DNA from 2 places in the Bradyrhizobium daqingense genome. Region 1 is predicted to be linked to the other one. Evidence: predicted binding sites of a transcription regulator. Region 1 holds the regulator's gene; the other holds the start of a gene.
The links. Region 1 encodes LexA, which represses DNA repair genes until DNA is damaged. Its sites were predicted from a motif close to TGTTCNNNNTGTGTTCNG; they were not measured.
Positions count from the first base shown of each region.

Region 2: the regulator LexA is predicted to act here: its motif matches at 1,003-1,020, upstream of recA (recombinase RecA).

Region 1 covers NZ_CP088014.1:5,463,662-5,471,407, reverse strand. The annotation lists gene LPJ38_RS25905 (glutamine--tRNA ligase/YqeY domain fusion protein) at 1-791, shown strand, start outside; gene LPJ38_RS25900 (YybH family protein) at 802-1,188, shown strand; gene LPJ38_RS25895 (ComEC/Rec2 family competence protein) at 1,347-3,641, shown strand; gene LPJ38_RS25890 (GAF domain-containing protein) at 3,651-4,592, opposite strand; gene LPJ38_RS25885 (hypothetical protein) at 4,814-5,251, opposite strand; gene lexA (transcriptional repressor LexA) at 5,643-6,344, opposite strand; gene LPJ38_RS25875 (molybdopterin molybdotransferase MoeA) at 6,522-7,733, opposite strand.
Region 2 covers NZ_CP088014.1:6,458,854-6,466,599, reverse strand. The annotation lists gene LPJ38_RS30955 (hypothetical protein) at 1-21, opposite strand, end outside; gene LPJ38_RS30950 (hypothetical protein) at 166-366, opposite strand; gene LPJ38_RS30945 (hypothetical protein) at 607-795, opposite strand; gene recA (recombinase RecA) at 1,112-2,200, shown strand; gene LPJ38_RS30935 (hypothetical protein) at 2,300-2,527, shown strand; gene LPJ38_RS30930 (hypothetical protein) at 2,609-3,286, shown strand; gene LPJ38_RS30925 (hypothetical protein) at 3,356-4,330, shown strand; gene gcvP (aminomethyl-transferring glycine dehydrogenase) at 4,556-7,423, opposite strand; gene gcvH (glycine cleavage system protein GcvH) at 7,441-7,746, opposite strand, start outside.

The DNA.
Region 1 (7,746 bases):
TGGCGGGCATGCGCCGCCGTGGCGTGCCGCCGGCGGCGCTGCGCGAATTCGTCAAGCGTATCGGTGTGGCCAAGGCCAACAGTGTGGTCGATGTCGGCATGCTCGAATTCTGCATCCGCGAGGAGCTGAACCGCACGGCGCAGCGGCGCATGGCAGTGCTGAAGCCGCTGAAAGTGGTGATCGAGAACTATCCGGAAGGGCAGACCGAGGAGCTCGAGGCGATCAATCATCCTGATGATCCTTCGGCCGGCACGCGCAAGATCACGTTCGGCCGCGAGCTCTATATCGAGCAGGACGACTTCATGGAGAACCCGCCGAAGAAGTTCTTCCGCCTGTCGCCAGGCAACGAGGTGCGGCTGCGCTATGCCTATTTCGTCAAATGCACCGGCGTGATCAAGAACGACGCTGGCGAGGTGGTGGAGCTGCGCTGCACCTACGATCCCGCGACCAAGGGCGGCAACGCGCCCGATGGCCGCAAGGTCAAGGCCACCATGCACTGGCTGCCGGCGGCGGCATCGAAGCCGGCGGAGATCCGCATCTACAACCAGCTGTTCTCCAATCCGAGCCCGGACGCTTCGAACTTTGCGGCCGATCTCAATCCGAACTCGCTTGAGATCCTGTCCGATGCGCGGGTCGAGGCCTCCGTTGCGGAAAGCAATGCGATGGAGCCGATGCAGTTCGAGCGCCAGGGCTATTTCGTGCGCGACAAGGATTCGACCCCTGGCAAGCCGGTGTTCTCGCGGACCATCGGCTTGCGCGACACGTTCGCCAAGGAAGTCGCCAAGGGGTGAGGGGACCACAATGATCAGCGAAGCCGACGCCATCGTTTCAGGCATCATCGCGAAATGGTGCGCCGGCTTCGCAAAGCTCGACGCTGCGGCGCTGTCGTCGCTATATTCGAGGAACGCGTTCTTCTTCGGCTCCAATCCCAAGCTCTATCGGGGCCGGGACGGTGTTGCCGATTACTTCAATGGCCTGCCGCGCTGGCGCAAGCCGAGTGCGGCGTTCTCCGAGGTGAACGCAGCGCAAGCAGGGCCCGATCTGATCAACGTGGGCGCCACCATCACGTTCGATCTTGCTGGCGAACGTCCCGATCTCGTCGTCAAGATGAGCTGGGTCATCATCCGCGAGGACGGCGAGTGGATGATCGTCAATCACCACGCCTCGTCGAAGGCGCCGCTGATCTGACGCGAGCAAGGCATCGTCAGGGCCGCTCGAAGGCCTCGGTGACTGGGAGTCAAAGTAAAGTAGGGCGCTCCACCGACTGTTCCTGATCCGTACCCTATTCGCATATCCGCACGGTCCGGTAGCCTCTGCACCCGTCGCGTATCGTAAGGTGCAGGGGAATGGCGGAGCCGGGCCGGCCAATACGCTCCCAGGGAGTTGCCGGGACGTGGCCGCTCGGCCGCGCTGCCTCGGCTGGCGGCCTAGCACCTGCTGGCTTTGGCCTGTGGCCCGCGATCATCGAGACATTGCGCGGCTGGGCGCGCGCGGAAGCCGGTCCGGGGCGCCTGCTGCCTTGGGTGCCCGTCGCGTTCGGCGGCGGCATCGCGCTCTATTTCGCCGCCGATCATGAGCCGGTGCTCTGGGTCGTCGCGTCGACGGCGGCCACGCTCATGCTCGGCGCAATGCTGCTCCGACGCAGCCGGCTGTTCGCCCCGGCGATCATGATCGCAGCGATCGCCGCCGGCTTTTGCATCGCGACCTGGAAGACGGCGCGCATCGCCCATCCCGTGCTGGCCAAGCCGCTCTATTCGGTGTCGCTCTCGGGTTTCGTCGAAGCGCGCGATATCCGCGAGCGCACCGACCGTTTCGTGCTGCGCGTCACCGCGATGGAGGCGCAGCGCAGCGACGTCAAGCTGGAGCGCGTGCGTCTGTCGGTGCGCAAGGGGACGGCGCCGGAGGTCGGCAGCTTCGTGCAGCTGAAGGCGCGGCTGATGCCGCCGATCTCGCCGGTGCGGCCCGGCAGCTATGACTTCTCCCGGGACATGTATTTTCAAGGCATCGGCGCTTCCGGTTTCGTGATGGGAACGATCGCGGCGTCGGTACCGCCGGAGGCCGGTGGCTTGCGGCTGCGCTATGCTGCGTTCATGCAGGGCCTGCGCGATGCGATCGACGCACGCATCCGCGCGACGCTCGAGGGCGACAATCGCGCGATCGCAACGGCATTGCTCACCGGACGGCGCGATGCGATCAGCGCGCCCGTCAACGACGCCATGTTCGTTTCGGGGCTCGGCCATGTACTGTCGATTTCCGGCTATCACATGGCGGTCGTCGCCGGCGTCGTGTTCTTCGCGGTGCGCGCGCTGCTGGCGCTGATCCCGGGGCTGACGGCCGACTTCGCCATCAAGAAATGGTCGGCGGCCGCCGCGCTGGTCGCGGCTGCGTTCTATTTGCTGCTGTCGGGTGCGGAAGTCGCGACGCAACGCTCGTTCTTCATGACGGCAGTTGTGCTGATCGCGGTCATGGTGGATCGCCGGGCCATCACCTTTCGTACGCTGGCGGTGGCGGCGCTGATCGTGCTTGCGGTTGCGCCCGAAGCGCTGGTGCATCCGAGCTTTCAAATGTCGTTTGCGGCAACGCTCGGTCTCGTCGCGCTGGTGCAGATCGGCATGCCGAACCTGTTCGCCTCGCCCGATCATTCGGCGACCGCGCGCATCGCATTGTGGGGCGGCCGCGAGATCGCGATCCTATTCCTGGCCTCGCTGATCGCGGGGCTCGCGACCACGCCCTATGCGGCCTTCCACTTCCATCGCGTCACGCCCTACGGCGTCATCGCCAATCTTGGCGCGATGCCGGTGGTCTCGGCATTGGTGATGCCGGCGGGGCTGCTGGGACTGATTGCAGCGCCCTTCGGGCTCGACGGCGTGTTCTGGTGGCTGATGGGGATCGGCATCGACTGGATGGTCGCGGTGTCGAGCTGGGTGGCGGCACTGCCGGGTGCGATCGGCCGCATTCCGGCTTTCGGCATTGCGCCGTTGATGGCGGCAAGCCTCGGCATCATCATGATGGGGCTGTTGCGGACGCCCTTGCGCTGGGCCGGTGCCCTGTTGCTGCTGGTGTCCCTCGCCTGGGGCTTGTCGGCGCGCCAGCCCGATATCCTGATTGCCGGGGACGGCGCGAGCGTCGCGGTGCGGGGGAAGGACGGGCAGCTGCACGTGATCCGGGCGAGCAAGGACAGCTTTCTGCTGAGGGAATGGCTGGCGGCCGACGCCGATCCGCGCGACGCCGCAACCAATTCGCTGGCCGATGGCGTGTCATGCGACGAAGCCGGCTGCGTGACGCCGCTCGCCGACGGGCGGCTGGTCGCGCTGTCCCTGCGCGTCGACGGGCTTGCCGATGATTGCAGCCGCGCCGCGCTGGTGGTGACGACCCGGCCAGCGCCGTCCGGCTGCGCAGCCATGGTGGTCGACCGGCCGCGGCTTGCAAGCCAGGGCGCGCTGGCGCTGACGCAGCGTGGTGACGGCTTTGCCGTTCAGGCCGTGAGGGCGAGAGGCGCAAGCCGGCCCTGGTTGCCGGCCGGCGCTGGCGAAGGGGATTTCGACGGCAGCCTCGTGCCCAAGAACTTTACGGCCAAGACGGCAGCGCCCCGGAGTCGGGACGCAACGCCGGCAGAGACCGACCTGCAGGCTGACGATTGAGCAGATGGGCTACAGATACCAGGCCAGCACGGCGTCGAGACCGGCGCTGCCGATGACCGGCAGTGCCACCATCTGGCTCAGCCCGGCCGCGCGGGCCTCCGCAGCCGCGATCGAGTCGTCATGCGCGAGATCATCGTTGAGCGCGGGCATGCCGGTGGCCCAGGCGCCCCCGATGCTGCCGTCGCTCCTGGCGATCGATGTCGTCGCATAGAGGCCCGCAAGGTCGGTCTGCCCGCTGCAATCGCCGGCGCGGAAGACCAGCGCAGAGCGAGCCTCGTTCGGGACCCAGATCTCGAAGCGTCGCGCGATCGGGGTGGCCTGTGCGGAGAGGAAGGTCAGCACCCAGCTCTGGTCGGCGCCGGTGCGGTAGGGCACGCCGACGCCGAGATTGATCCCGACCTCGGCGGCTTCTTCCCACCGCAGAAAACTCCTGGCGTTATGCAGGTCCTTGATGATCAGCGGCAGGCCGGCCTTCCAGGTGCGTCCGGGCAGGCCGAAGCCGCGCGGGAATCTGGTGTGGCGGGAGTTGAATTCGAACATGTCGGCGGTGCCATAGTAACCGTCGACGAGCCGCATCTCGTGGGAGACATCGGGATCGTTGTGCCAGAGCTCGATCGCCCCGACATGCGCTTCGTCATCGCCGCAGAACAGCACCATCACGGCCTGCAGGAATTCGCCGGCGAACACCGGCACCGCGACGCCGCAGGTGAGGCCAGCTGCGAGCGCCTGATCGGTCCGCTTGAAGTACGAGTTGGCAAACTTGGTGAGGATCACCGGATGGCCGCTGGCCCACGCTTTGCCGGGCAGCCCCTCGTCATGACCGAAGCGCAGGTCCTCACTCACGGCCTTGAACGCGGACAGCCCTTCACCGTAGAGGCCGCCGCCGAATTCCAGCCGCATGCGCGTGCGGTCGGGCACCCAGAGTTCGACGACGCGAATGAAGGCTTTCATCGACCATGTCCGCTGTGTCAGGTCCCGACAGCATCGGTCATTTGACCGCGGAGCGGACGTTCAAAATTCAGGCATGGCGGCCCAAAGTTCGTGCGCGGGTCGAGGCGGTGCTCAGTCGGCTGCCCGGATATCACGAGCGCCAAACCGTCCATGTCGCCGGCCGCGGCCGGCGAACGGCAATTTCAATTCTGGTCTCCGACCTGGACGGCCGGGACGGCGCATCAGCCGATCGGCAGGCGGGGCGTTGGGCTCGGGCGGCTGTCGGCGATGATCTGCGGCTTGTGCTCGCGCTCGCTGACCGGCTGGGTCACCGGCAGTTGCAGCACCGTTGCGCGCTGGCCTTCGACGAGCTGCGTCACCAGCACGTATTTGCCGTCAGGGAATTCGATCGCGTCGTGATGGCGATCGGGAATGTGCGGATCGATCTTGCCGAACTTGCCGACGCGGGAGTTGATGGTGCGCGTCCAGATCCAGCGATTGTCGTAACGGACGTTGTCGGCGAAGGCGAGCTCCGTTCCCGGCAACAGGCAGACGGCTACGTTCGGATCTGCCGCGGAAGCAAAGCCGCGCGTCGAGGTGCCGCGGAACGTCGTGGAGACGATCGTCTCGCCGACTTCGGCGGGACGCGATGCAACGGCATGCAGGCTGTAGTCACACATCGGGTGCTCCTCATGCGAAGATAGCAACCCGCGCCTCTTTCGGAGGCGCAAGCCTCTATCAGAGTGGAAGCACGTGACGCTCTGCTCGGTTGTAGGCGAATCTGCGGCTGGCGTTCGCGAGACGCGATCACATTATCTTTTTCAGATTCACTAGGAACAAAGCTCATTTCAGCGCATTTGGGGACCACAGAACGCCTGTGGCCGCGGGCGCTGAGGCACCATTGCGTGCTCGATCTTTCGAGCTCGGACACGATGAGCGCCTGGCTCCGCCCCCGAGTGTGTCGTACTGAATGAGGGCCGGACAACCTGCGCAAGACCGGAAAGACTGTCCAGCCGGAGCGGACGCATCCGCTCCAATCGGGATCATCGGTATCGAATGACCGCCGGGCGGTCAGTATTTGCGGTACAGCCCGATCAGCTTGCCCTGAATCTTCACCCGGTTGGGCGGCAGGATGCGCACCTCGTAGGCGGCGTTGGCCGGCTCGAGCGCGATCGAGGCACCGCGGCGGCGGAAGCGCTTGAGCGTCGCTTCCTCGTCGTCGATCAGCGCCACGACGATGTCTCCGGTATCGGCGCTCTCGTTACGCTGGATCAGTGCCATGTCGCCATCGAGGATACCCGCTTCGACCATCGAATCCCCGCGCACCTCGAGCGCGTAATGTTCGCCGGAGCCGAGCATGTCCGGCGGGACGCTGATGGTGTGGCTGCGGGTCTGCAATGCCTCGATCGGCGTGCCGGCCGCGATGCGGCCCATCACGGGCACGGCAACCGGACGCTCGCCCTCGTCCGCGGGCGGGCTGGAGCTCGCACGGATCTTGCCGAGATTGCCCTCGATGACGCTCGGCGTGAAGCCGCGGCGGTTGCCGGCAGCGGCCTGGAGCTCGGGCAGTTTGATCACCTCGATGGCGCGGGCGCGGTTGGGCAGGCGGCGGATGAAGCCGCGCTCCTCGAGTGCGGTGATCAGGCGATGGATGCCTGACTTCGAGCGCAGGTCGAGCGCATCCTTCATCTCGTCGAAGGAGGGCGGCACGCCGCTTTCCTTCAGACGTTCGCTGATGAACCGCAGAAGCTCGTATTGTTTGCGCGTTAACATCTCGACCAAAGTCCCCCGGTTGATGTCGTTCGATTCCGAGACGCTGTATTGGAGCGGCGAACCGCTACATCCTCGAAACAAATCATGAACAGACACTATATGTTCGATATGTGTTCCGCAACTGCTTAATTTACCGTGAATGCGGCCAAGTTCGCGGAACGCGTGTGGTGGATGCGTTCAGACGGGCAGGCGCAGCACCTCGCAAGGCGTGCCGGCTTCGGCCCTGGGTGCGAACGGCGCGCGCACGAGAAGTGCCTGTGCCGCAGCAAGATTCGCAAGCAGCGAGGAATCCTGGTGGTTGACGGGAACAGCGACGAGCGCGCCGTCGTCGCGCTCCTCCAGCCTCGCGCGAAGATAATCCGCCCGCATGTCGTTTGCGCCGACGTCCTTGCCGAGCACGGCGCGCTCGTGACGATGATGAATCACGGATCGGCCCGACAAGGCGCGAATCAGCGGCACCATGAACAGGAAGGCGCAGACATAGGACGAGACCGGATTGCCAGGCAGGCCGATCACGCGCATCGCCCCCAGTCGTCCGTGCATCATCGGCTTGCCCGGGCGCATCGCGATCTTCCAGAACGCCATCGCGATGCCTTCGTCGCGGAGCGCCTGCTGGACCAGATCGTGATCGCCGACCGAAGCCCCGCCGGACGTGACCAGGATGTCCGCGCCGCTTTCGCGCGCGCGGCGGATGCCGGCGGCGGTGGACTCGAGCGTGTCGGCGGCAATGCCGAGGTCGATCGTCTCGGCCCCCTCGCTGCGGGCGAGCGCGTGCAGCGCGTAGCCGTTGGAATAGACGATCTGGCCGTGGCCGGGCTTCGAACCTGGCAACACGAGCTCGTCGCCGGTGGCGAGAATCGCGACCTTCGGACGGCGGCAAACCACAAGCTGCGGGTGATTCATGGCGGCGGCGAGCGCCAGATCGCGTTCGGTGAGTCGGGCTCCCCTGCGCAGCAGCACGTCGCCTTCGGAGAAATCAACGCCTGCGGGGCGAATGTGCCGCCCGGCGATGGCGGCTTCCTTGATCGTCACCTGCTTGCCGTCGGCAACGGTGTCCTCCTGGATCACGACCGCGTTGGCGCCGGTGGGAATGATGCCGCCGGTGAAGATCCGCACCGCTTCGCCGGGACCGACCGACCCGGCAAATGGCCGGCCTGCCGCAACCTCGCCGATGACCGTGAGCGTGGAATCGACCGTTACCGCATCGGCCGCGCGCACGGCGTAGCCATCCATCGCCGACATGGCTTCCGGGGGCTGCGTGCGCAGCGCTGCCACGTCGCGGGCGAGCACACGGTGGAAGGCCGCATCGAGCGCGGCCATCTCGTGAGGCAACGGCTCGGCACCCGCCAGCACCGCGGCAAGCGCGTCGGAAACCGGCATCAGGGCCACGGGTGAACTCCGC
Region 2 (7,746 bases), 1.0 Mb from region 1:
GGGCTGCGTGTTTTCAGTCATGGCTGAGATCCCCAGAGTTGCGGTCCCATCCCGACAGAAGGCCGCAGGCCGCGAAAAGGTTCAGTGCGCTCGGATTAAGGATTTATGACGGCGCGCAGGCCGCACGTCTTTGATGCGGGTCAGCTTCGTGGACGAGGCGGGCCGCTATTTCGGCGGCTGCAGTCTTGGAAATTTGACCCAATCATGCAGATGATTGGCAACGTCGGCCCGGCGCGCCTTCTTGAGCAGGGCGTCTCGCTCGGGGCCAGGCGGCAGCCTTAAGGCCTGCTCCTCGACCTGCTTCACCCATGCGGCCAGCCGATCCTGGAGGGTCAGCTGATTCTTGAATCGCCGTCGCCTGAACATGACGCGCTCATTTCCATCGGAGAAGGCGGGAGCGCGATTGGCGTTCTCGTCACCGGTCGTCGCCAGGATTCGTGCGGTGATGTCGCATTAGGATCCGTAAACGGATCCGGGTCTGTTCAGTTGTGCACGCAGGGGGTGCAAGGGAGATCGACGATTGTTGGGCGCTCGAGGTCAGACACCGACGGTTCTTCAAATCGAAGCCGCCAACCACGGCGGCCTCTGAAGATCGAGCCAACGATATCAGTGGCAGGGCTTGCCCAGCATCTGGGCGTACCTGCTGTGGCAGCCATCGTGCAGCTGAGACTTCTTGGTGATTTTGACACCGGCTTTCGGCGCGGCCGATGTCGGCGTGTTCGCCGACTGCGCCTGCACCGATGGCGAGCCGGAGAGCAGGGACAGTGCAAGAACGATCGTGACGATTGACCTCATTCATCTCTCCTCGCTGTTTAAATGAGACGATAGGTAACGCTACAGTACGTAGCATACAATTAGTCATTTGAGGAAGTGCTGAAGCGGACACGAACAAGTCGTCCGGTGAGCCTCCCCGACGGTCATTCCGGCAGCCATAGCTGAAATCAGGGCCTCGCAGGTTCAACTTAGGGCACCCCGGGATCAACGACGGCAGTACAGATCGCAAAGAACATATTGCGAACCTAGAACAAATGGGGTACATTGATTTTATCGACGACCCGCCGCCCCAATCGTTTGTCCCGCACCCGAATCCTCGCCATAAGGAGCACGACCAATGTCCGCCACTGCCCTGCGTATCGTCGAAGGATCTTCCATGGACAAGAGTAAAGCCCTGGCTGCCGCGCTCTCTCAGATCGAGCGCCAGTTCGGCAAGGGCTCGGTGATGAAGCTCGGCAAGAACGACCGCTCCATGGATATCGAGGCGGTGTCCTCGGGTTCGCTCGGTCTCGATATCGCGCTCGGCATCGGCGGCCTGCCCAAGGGGCGAATCGTCGAGATCTACGGGCCGGAATCATCGGGCAAGACGACGCTGGCGCTGCATACGGTTGCGGAAGCGCAGAAGAAGGGCGGCATCTGCGCCTTCATCGACGCCGAGCACGCGCTCGATCCGGTCTATGCCCGCAAGCTCGGCGTCAACATCGACGAGCTCCTGATCTCGCAGCCGGACACCGGCGAGCAGGCGCTGGAGATCTGCGACACGCTGGTGCGCTCGGGTGCGGTGGATGTGCTGGTGGTCGATTCGGTTGCGGCCCTGGTGCCGAAGGCCGAGCTCGAAGGCGAGATGGGCGACGCACTTCCGGGTCTTCAGGCGCGCTTGATGAGCCAGGCGCTGCGCAAGCTGACCGCGTCCATCAACAAGTCCAACACCATGGTGATCTTCATCAACCAGATCCGCATGAAGATCGGTGTGATGTACGGCTCGCCCGAGACCACGACCGGCGGCAACGCGCTGAAGTTCTACGCTTCCGTCCGCCTCGACATCCGCCGCATCGGCGCGATCAAGGAGCGCGACGAAGTCGTCGGCAACACCACGCGCGTGAAGGTGGTCAAGAACAAGCTGGCGCCGCCCTTCAAGCAGGTCGAGTTCGACATCATGTACGGCGAGGGCGTCTCCAAGATGGGTGAGATCCTCGATCTCGGCGTCAAGGCGGGCATCGTCGAGAAGTCCGGCGCCTGGTTCTCCTATGACAGCCAGCGCCTCGGCCAGGGCCGCGAGAATTCGAAAGCGTTCCTGAAGGCCAACCCCGACATCACCGCCAAGATCGAGACCTCGATCCGCCAGAACTCCGGCCTGATCTCCGAGCAGATCCTGGCCGGCACGCCCGAGAGCGACGCCGACGGCGAGGAGCCCGCGGACGAGTAAGGCTTCAACAGTAGAGTTTTTCGCGAGGAGCGGGCGCTGAGGACGTTGAGTTGCCGACGTCGTCGGTGCCCGTTTCGTTTTGATCGCTGAGCGAGGCGGATGATTCCGGTGAAGCGCCTGATTCTGACAACAGATTCGTCCGCTGCCGGCGCCTTGCAACGCGCTGGGCTCGCCGATCTCGTCATCGCCATCGAGCATCGGCTTGTTTGGGGGCCGTTGCCGTCCGAGGAGGAGCTGGAGGCATTCTTGCGCCGCGTACGATGCAGCCTCGAGGCCTTCATTGGCTGGACGACACGCCGTCATGGCGTCTCGAAGAGTCGAGATTGAAAGACCGCGGACTGATCGAGCTGCTGTCGGAATGTGACTTAGCTGAACTGTGGATCGACCCCCAAGCCAAATGCGCAGCTGATGCTGCTCTGGCTGCTCGACCATTGCGGCAGCGAGAGAGCAGCAGTCTCCAAAATCGTGATACGCCAGCTGGACATGGCCGTTGGTGGTGTCGAGCCGGAGCGATTTGCCGAGCTGAACCCGCCGATCGTTAAGCCCACGCAAGAACACGTCGAACTGGCCGCTCGCGCGTGGGGGGCCTATCGTGCGTCCACGCCGCAGGCTTGGTTCGACCTTCTCAAATCGGATTTGAGTTTGCTTCCGCAGCTTGAACGGTGTGCCGTCGGCCTGCTCGATGAGCTTCCGAGCAGGACTACCGGTCTTGCAGCGACTGAGACGCGAATGCTCGAGTTGATCTCACCAGGGAATGTGCAGCCCTTTGACGTCTTCCCCGGTCGAGAGAAGCGCAACGAGCGGCGCGTGTACGATTATTGGGAAGTCGGAACCCTGCTCGATGGGCTCGCGCGATGTCCAGTACCGGCCGTAGCCGGGCTGGAGGAGGGGCCATTCACGCTCGACATGCAGCTCGCCGTTTCGCGCAATACAAGCGGTCCCGCTTGTCGCTCACCGATTTCGGGACGGCGGCGCTGGCGGGAGAAGAGGACTTCCGGCGCCATAATACGATTCGCCGCTGTTGGGGTGGCACGCTTCTCACCAGCGAACGGCTTTGGCGATGGGACGCCGAGAGCCGCGCGTTGATCGCGCCTAAGTGAGGCGTACGCATGCTCTCAGCCTTCCTGTATTGCGTATCAATTTTGAGAGGCGACCGTGTCCCGTTTGATCTTAGCCACGAACCATCTTGACGAAGACGTACTTCGCCAGTCGCGCCAAGCGAATGTCGTGCTTGGGTTCTATCCACGCTTCGTGCGGAGGAAATTGCCTTCCGAGGAACAGCTTCTGATGGGATTGGAGCGCCGATCGGCAAAGCATGGCAATTCCGGCGATCATTGGCTCGATGACGCTTGTCGTGGCTCGCTCGAGGGGTTCGGAACGCGTGATATCGGTTTCTTCGAGCTATGTTCGAAGTTCGACTCAATCGAAATATGGGTCGATCCTCGACCAAACGATCAGCTTGTGCTGGTCTGGCTGCTGGACTTGCTTCGCCCCTACAAGGAGATTACGACGAAGCTCAGTCTGGTGCACACGGATGACCATGTTGCGTACTACTCTCCCGAATCTGTCGCAAAATGGAAGCTGCCGGCCTTCAAGGTGACCGAAAATCATTTGGTCTTGGCACGCCGCGCCTGGCAAGCCTATCGGGCTGAAACGCCACAGCCATGTTTCGATCTTCTGATGACGGATCTGACGATCCTGCCGAGACTTCGGCCGGCGCTCATCGCGTTGCTCGAAGAGCTTCCGGACAACGTGACGGGCCTAGGTGCCAGCGAAATGGATATTCTGGACTTTGTGAACGATGGGCATACCGACCCAAGGCGTGTCACCGAGGCGTATCGGATGCGCGATGTGTTCGACGAAGACGACGCGCGCGAAGCCTTGCTCGAACTGGGGGCATATTCGGCGCCGCCGATCTTGTTAGGCGATCCGGCGTTCAACAATGAGGATCGCTACTTCGGCAGGAGCGAGTGGAAGGTCACGCTAACTGAACTCGGGCGTTCACTTCTCGCCGGCGAAGACGACATGTGGCGCCACAACCGGATCGAGCGTGGGTGGGGCGGGACCGAACTCACGAACGAACGGCTGTGGCGGTGGGACCGTGAAAGCCGGTCGTTGGTTGCGCCCTAGAGCATATTCGGTTCTGATTGAATCAGAACCGAAGCTCTAGATTCTTGTTTTGACGCGTTTTCTTCACGCGAACCGGTGTCCACTTCGCTCGAAAACGCTCTAGAGACGCATTCGGTGCCGTAGGCTGGGCAAAGACGCAAAAGCGCCGTGCCGCGATCTTTCCTGATCGAGACAGGCGGTGGGCACGCTTGCGCTTTGCCCACCCCACGAGACCTCCGTCGCGTCCTACTCCGCGGCTTCTGCGTAATCGCTCACCGGCGGGCAGGAGCACACGAGATTACGGTCGCCGTAGACGTTGTCGACGCGCCCCACCGGGCTCCAATATTTGTCGGTGCGCGAGGTGCCCGCGGGGAAGCAGCCTTCGCTGCGGGTGTAGGCGCGATTCCAGTCGTCGTCGGCGATGTCGTGCACGGTGTGCGGGGCGTGGCGCAAAGGCGAGGCCTCGATCTTGAAGCGGCCGGCCTCGACCTCGGCGATTTCCTTCCGGATCGCGATCATGGCATCGCAGAAACGGTCGAGCTCGGCCTTGGATTCCGATTCGGTCGGCTCGATCATCAGCGTGCCCGGCACCGGGAAGCTCATGGTCGGCGCGTGGAAGCCGTAATCGATCAGTCGCTTGGCGATGTCGTCCACCGTGACGCCTGATGTCGTCTTCAGCGGCCTGGGATCGACGATGCACTCATGAGCGACGCGGCCTTTGGCGTTCTTGTAGAGCACCGGGAAGTGCGGATCGAGGCGCGCCGCGATGTAGTTGGCGTTGAGGATCGCGATCTCGGTCGCACGCTTCAAGCCTTCGCCGCCCATCATCAGAATGTAGACGTAGGAGATGGTCAGGATCGAGGCCGAGCCGAACGGCGCCGCCGACACCGGGCCGACCGGAGCATCCGCTTGCGTCGTCGGATGGCCCGGCAGGAACGGCGCGAGATGCGCCTTGACGCCGATCGGGCCCATGCCGGGGCCGCCGCCGCCATGCGGGATGCAGAAGGTCTTGTGCAGGTTGAGATGGCTGACGTCGGCGCCGTAATCGCCGGGGCGCGACAGGCCGACCTGCGCGTTGAGGTTGGCGCCGTCGAGATACACCTGGCCGCCATGGCCGTGCACGATGTCGCAGATCTCGCGGATGTGCTCCTCGAACACGCCATGGGTCGAGGGATAGGTGATCATGACCGCGGCGAGATCATTCGAATGCTTCTCCGCCTTGGCGCGGAGATCATTGACGTCGACGTCGCCGTTCTTCTCGCAGGCGACCACCACCACGTGCATGCCCACCATCGCAGCCGAAGCCGGGTTGGTGCCGTGGGCGGAGGAAGGGATCAGGCAGATCTTGCGGTGGCTCTCGCCGCGCGCGGCGTGATAGCCGCGGATGGCCAGCAGCCCGGCATATTCGCCTTGCGCGCCGGAATTCGGCTGCAGCGAGATCGCGTCATAGCCGGTGATGTCGCACAGCCACTTCTCCAGGCGCGCGAACAGCGCGTGATAGCCGGCGGCCTGCTCGCGCGGCACGAACGGGTGCAGCGAACCGAATTCCGGCCAGGTCAACGGCATCATCTCCGTGGTCGCATTCAGCTTCATGGTGCAGGAGCCGAGCGGAATCATCGCGCGGTCCAGCGCGAGGTCGCGGTCGCTGAGCTTGCGCATGTAGCGCAGCATCTCGGTCTCCGAGCGATGCGCGTGGAACACGGGATGGGTGAGGAAGGAGGTCGCGCGCTTCAACCCGTCGGGCAGCGCCTCGCGCGTCTCCGCATCGATCTCGGCATAAGCGAGCGTGCCGCCGAAGGCGCGCCAGACCGCTTCCAGCGTCGCCGGCGTCGTGGTCTCGTCGAGCGCGATGCGAAGCGCCGTGTCGCTGACGCCGAGATTGATCTTCTCCGCCAGGGCGCGCGCGATGATCTCGGCGCGCTGGGTGCCGGCATCGACGCTGAGCGTGTCGAAGAAGCTGTCCGACTGCAGCGTGAAGCCGAGCTTGCGCAGGCCGGTCGCGAGCACGGCGGTGCGGCGGTACACGTTGCGCGCGATCTGCGTCAGGCCTTCGGGGCCGTGATAGACCGCATACATCGAGGCGATCACGGCGAGCAGCACCTGCGCGGTGCAGATGTTGGAGGTCGCCTTCTCGCGGCGGATGTGCTGCTCGCGCGTCTGCAGCGCCAGGCGATAGGCGGGGGCGCCGCGGGAATCCACGGAGAGGCCGACGATGCGGCCGGGGAGGGAGCGCTTCAGCGCATCGCGCACCGACATATAGGCCGCGTGCGGTCCGCCATAACCCATCGGCACGCCAAAGCGCTGCGCCGAGCCGATCGCGATGTCGGCACCGAGCTCGCCGGGCGAAGCGAGCAGCGTCAATGCAAGCAGGTCGGCGGCAACGATCGCGAGCGCGCCCTTGGCCTTCAGCACCGCGATCGCAGGCCTGAGGTCGCGGACCGCGCCGGAAGAACCCGGATATTGCAGCAGTGCGCCGAGCACGTCGGCGTTGTCGAGATCGGTGAGGGGATCGCCGACGATCAGCTCCCAGCCCAACGGCTCGGCGCGGGTGCGCATCACAGCCAGCGTCTGCGGATGCACGTCCTTGTCGACGAAGAAGGCCTTTGCTTCGACCTTCGAATGCCGCTCGGCCAGCGCCATGGCTTCGGCCGCGGCGGTGGCCTCGTCCAGCAGCGAGGCGTTGGCGACGTCGAGCCCGGTGAGGTCGCAGATCATGGTCTGGAAGTTGAGCAGCGCTTCCAGCCGGCCCTGGCTGATCTCGGGCTGGTAGGGCGTGTAAGCCGTGTACCAGGCCGGGTTCTCCAAAATGTTGCGCTGGATCACCGCGGGAAGGATGGTGCCGGAATAGCCTTGGCCGATCAGCGAGGTGAAGACCTGGTTCTGACGCCCGAGCTCGGTCATGTGCGCGATCGCCTCGGTCTCGCTGAGCGGCTTGCCGAGATCGAGCGGGGCGGCCTGCCGGATCGAAGCCGGCAGCGTCTCCGCCATCAGCGCATCGACGCTTTTGGCGCTGACGGTCTCGAGCATGGCGGTGACATCGCGCGCCGACGGGCCGATGTGGCGACGAGCAAAATTGGCGGCGGTGTCGCCATTGGTCTTGCGGTGCGCGGTCATCGCTTGCTCCATCGTCTTCAAGCCGTGTGGGTCTTGTAGGCGGCTTCATCCATGAGGCCGCCGAGCTCGCTCTTGTCGGCCATCTTGATCTTGAAGAACCAGGCCTTGCCTTGTGCGTCGGAGTTCACCAGCGCCGGTTCGGCGGCGAGCTCGGCGTTGGTCTCGAGCACTTCACCGGTCACAGGGGCGTAGACGTCGGAGGCGGCCTTGACGGATTCGACCACCGCTGCGGCTTCCGCCTTCTTCAGCGAGCGGCCGACCTTCGGCAACTCGATGAAGACGACGTCGCCAAGCTGCTGCTGCGCGTAGTCGGTGATACCGAC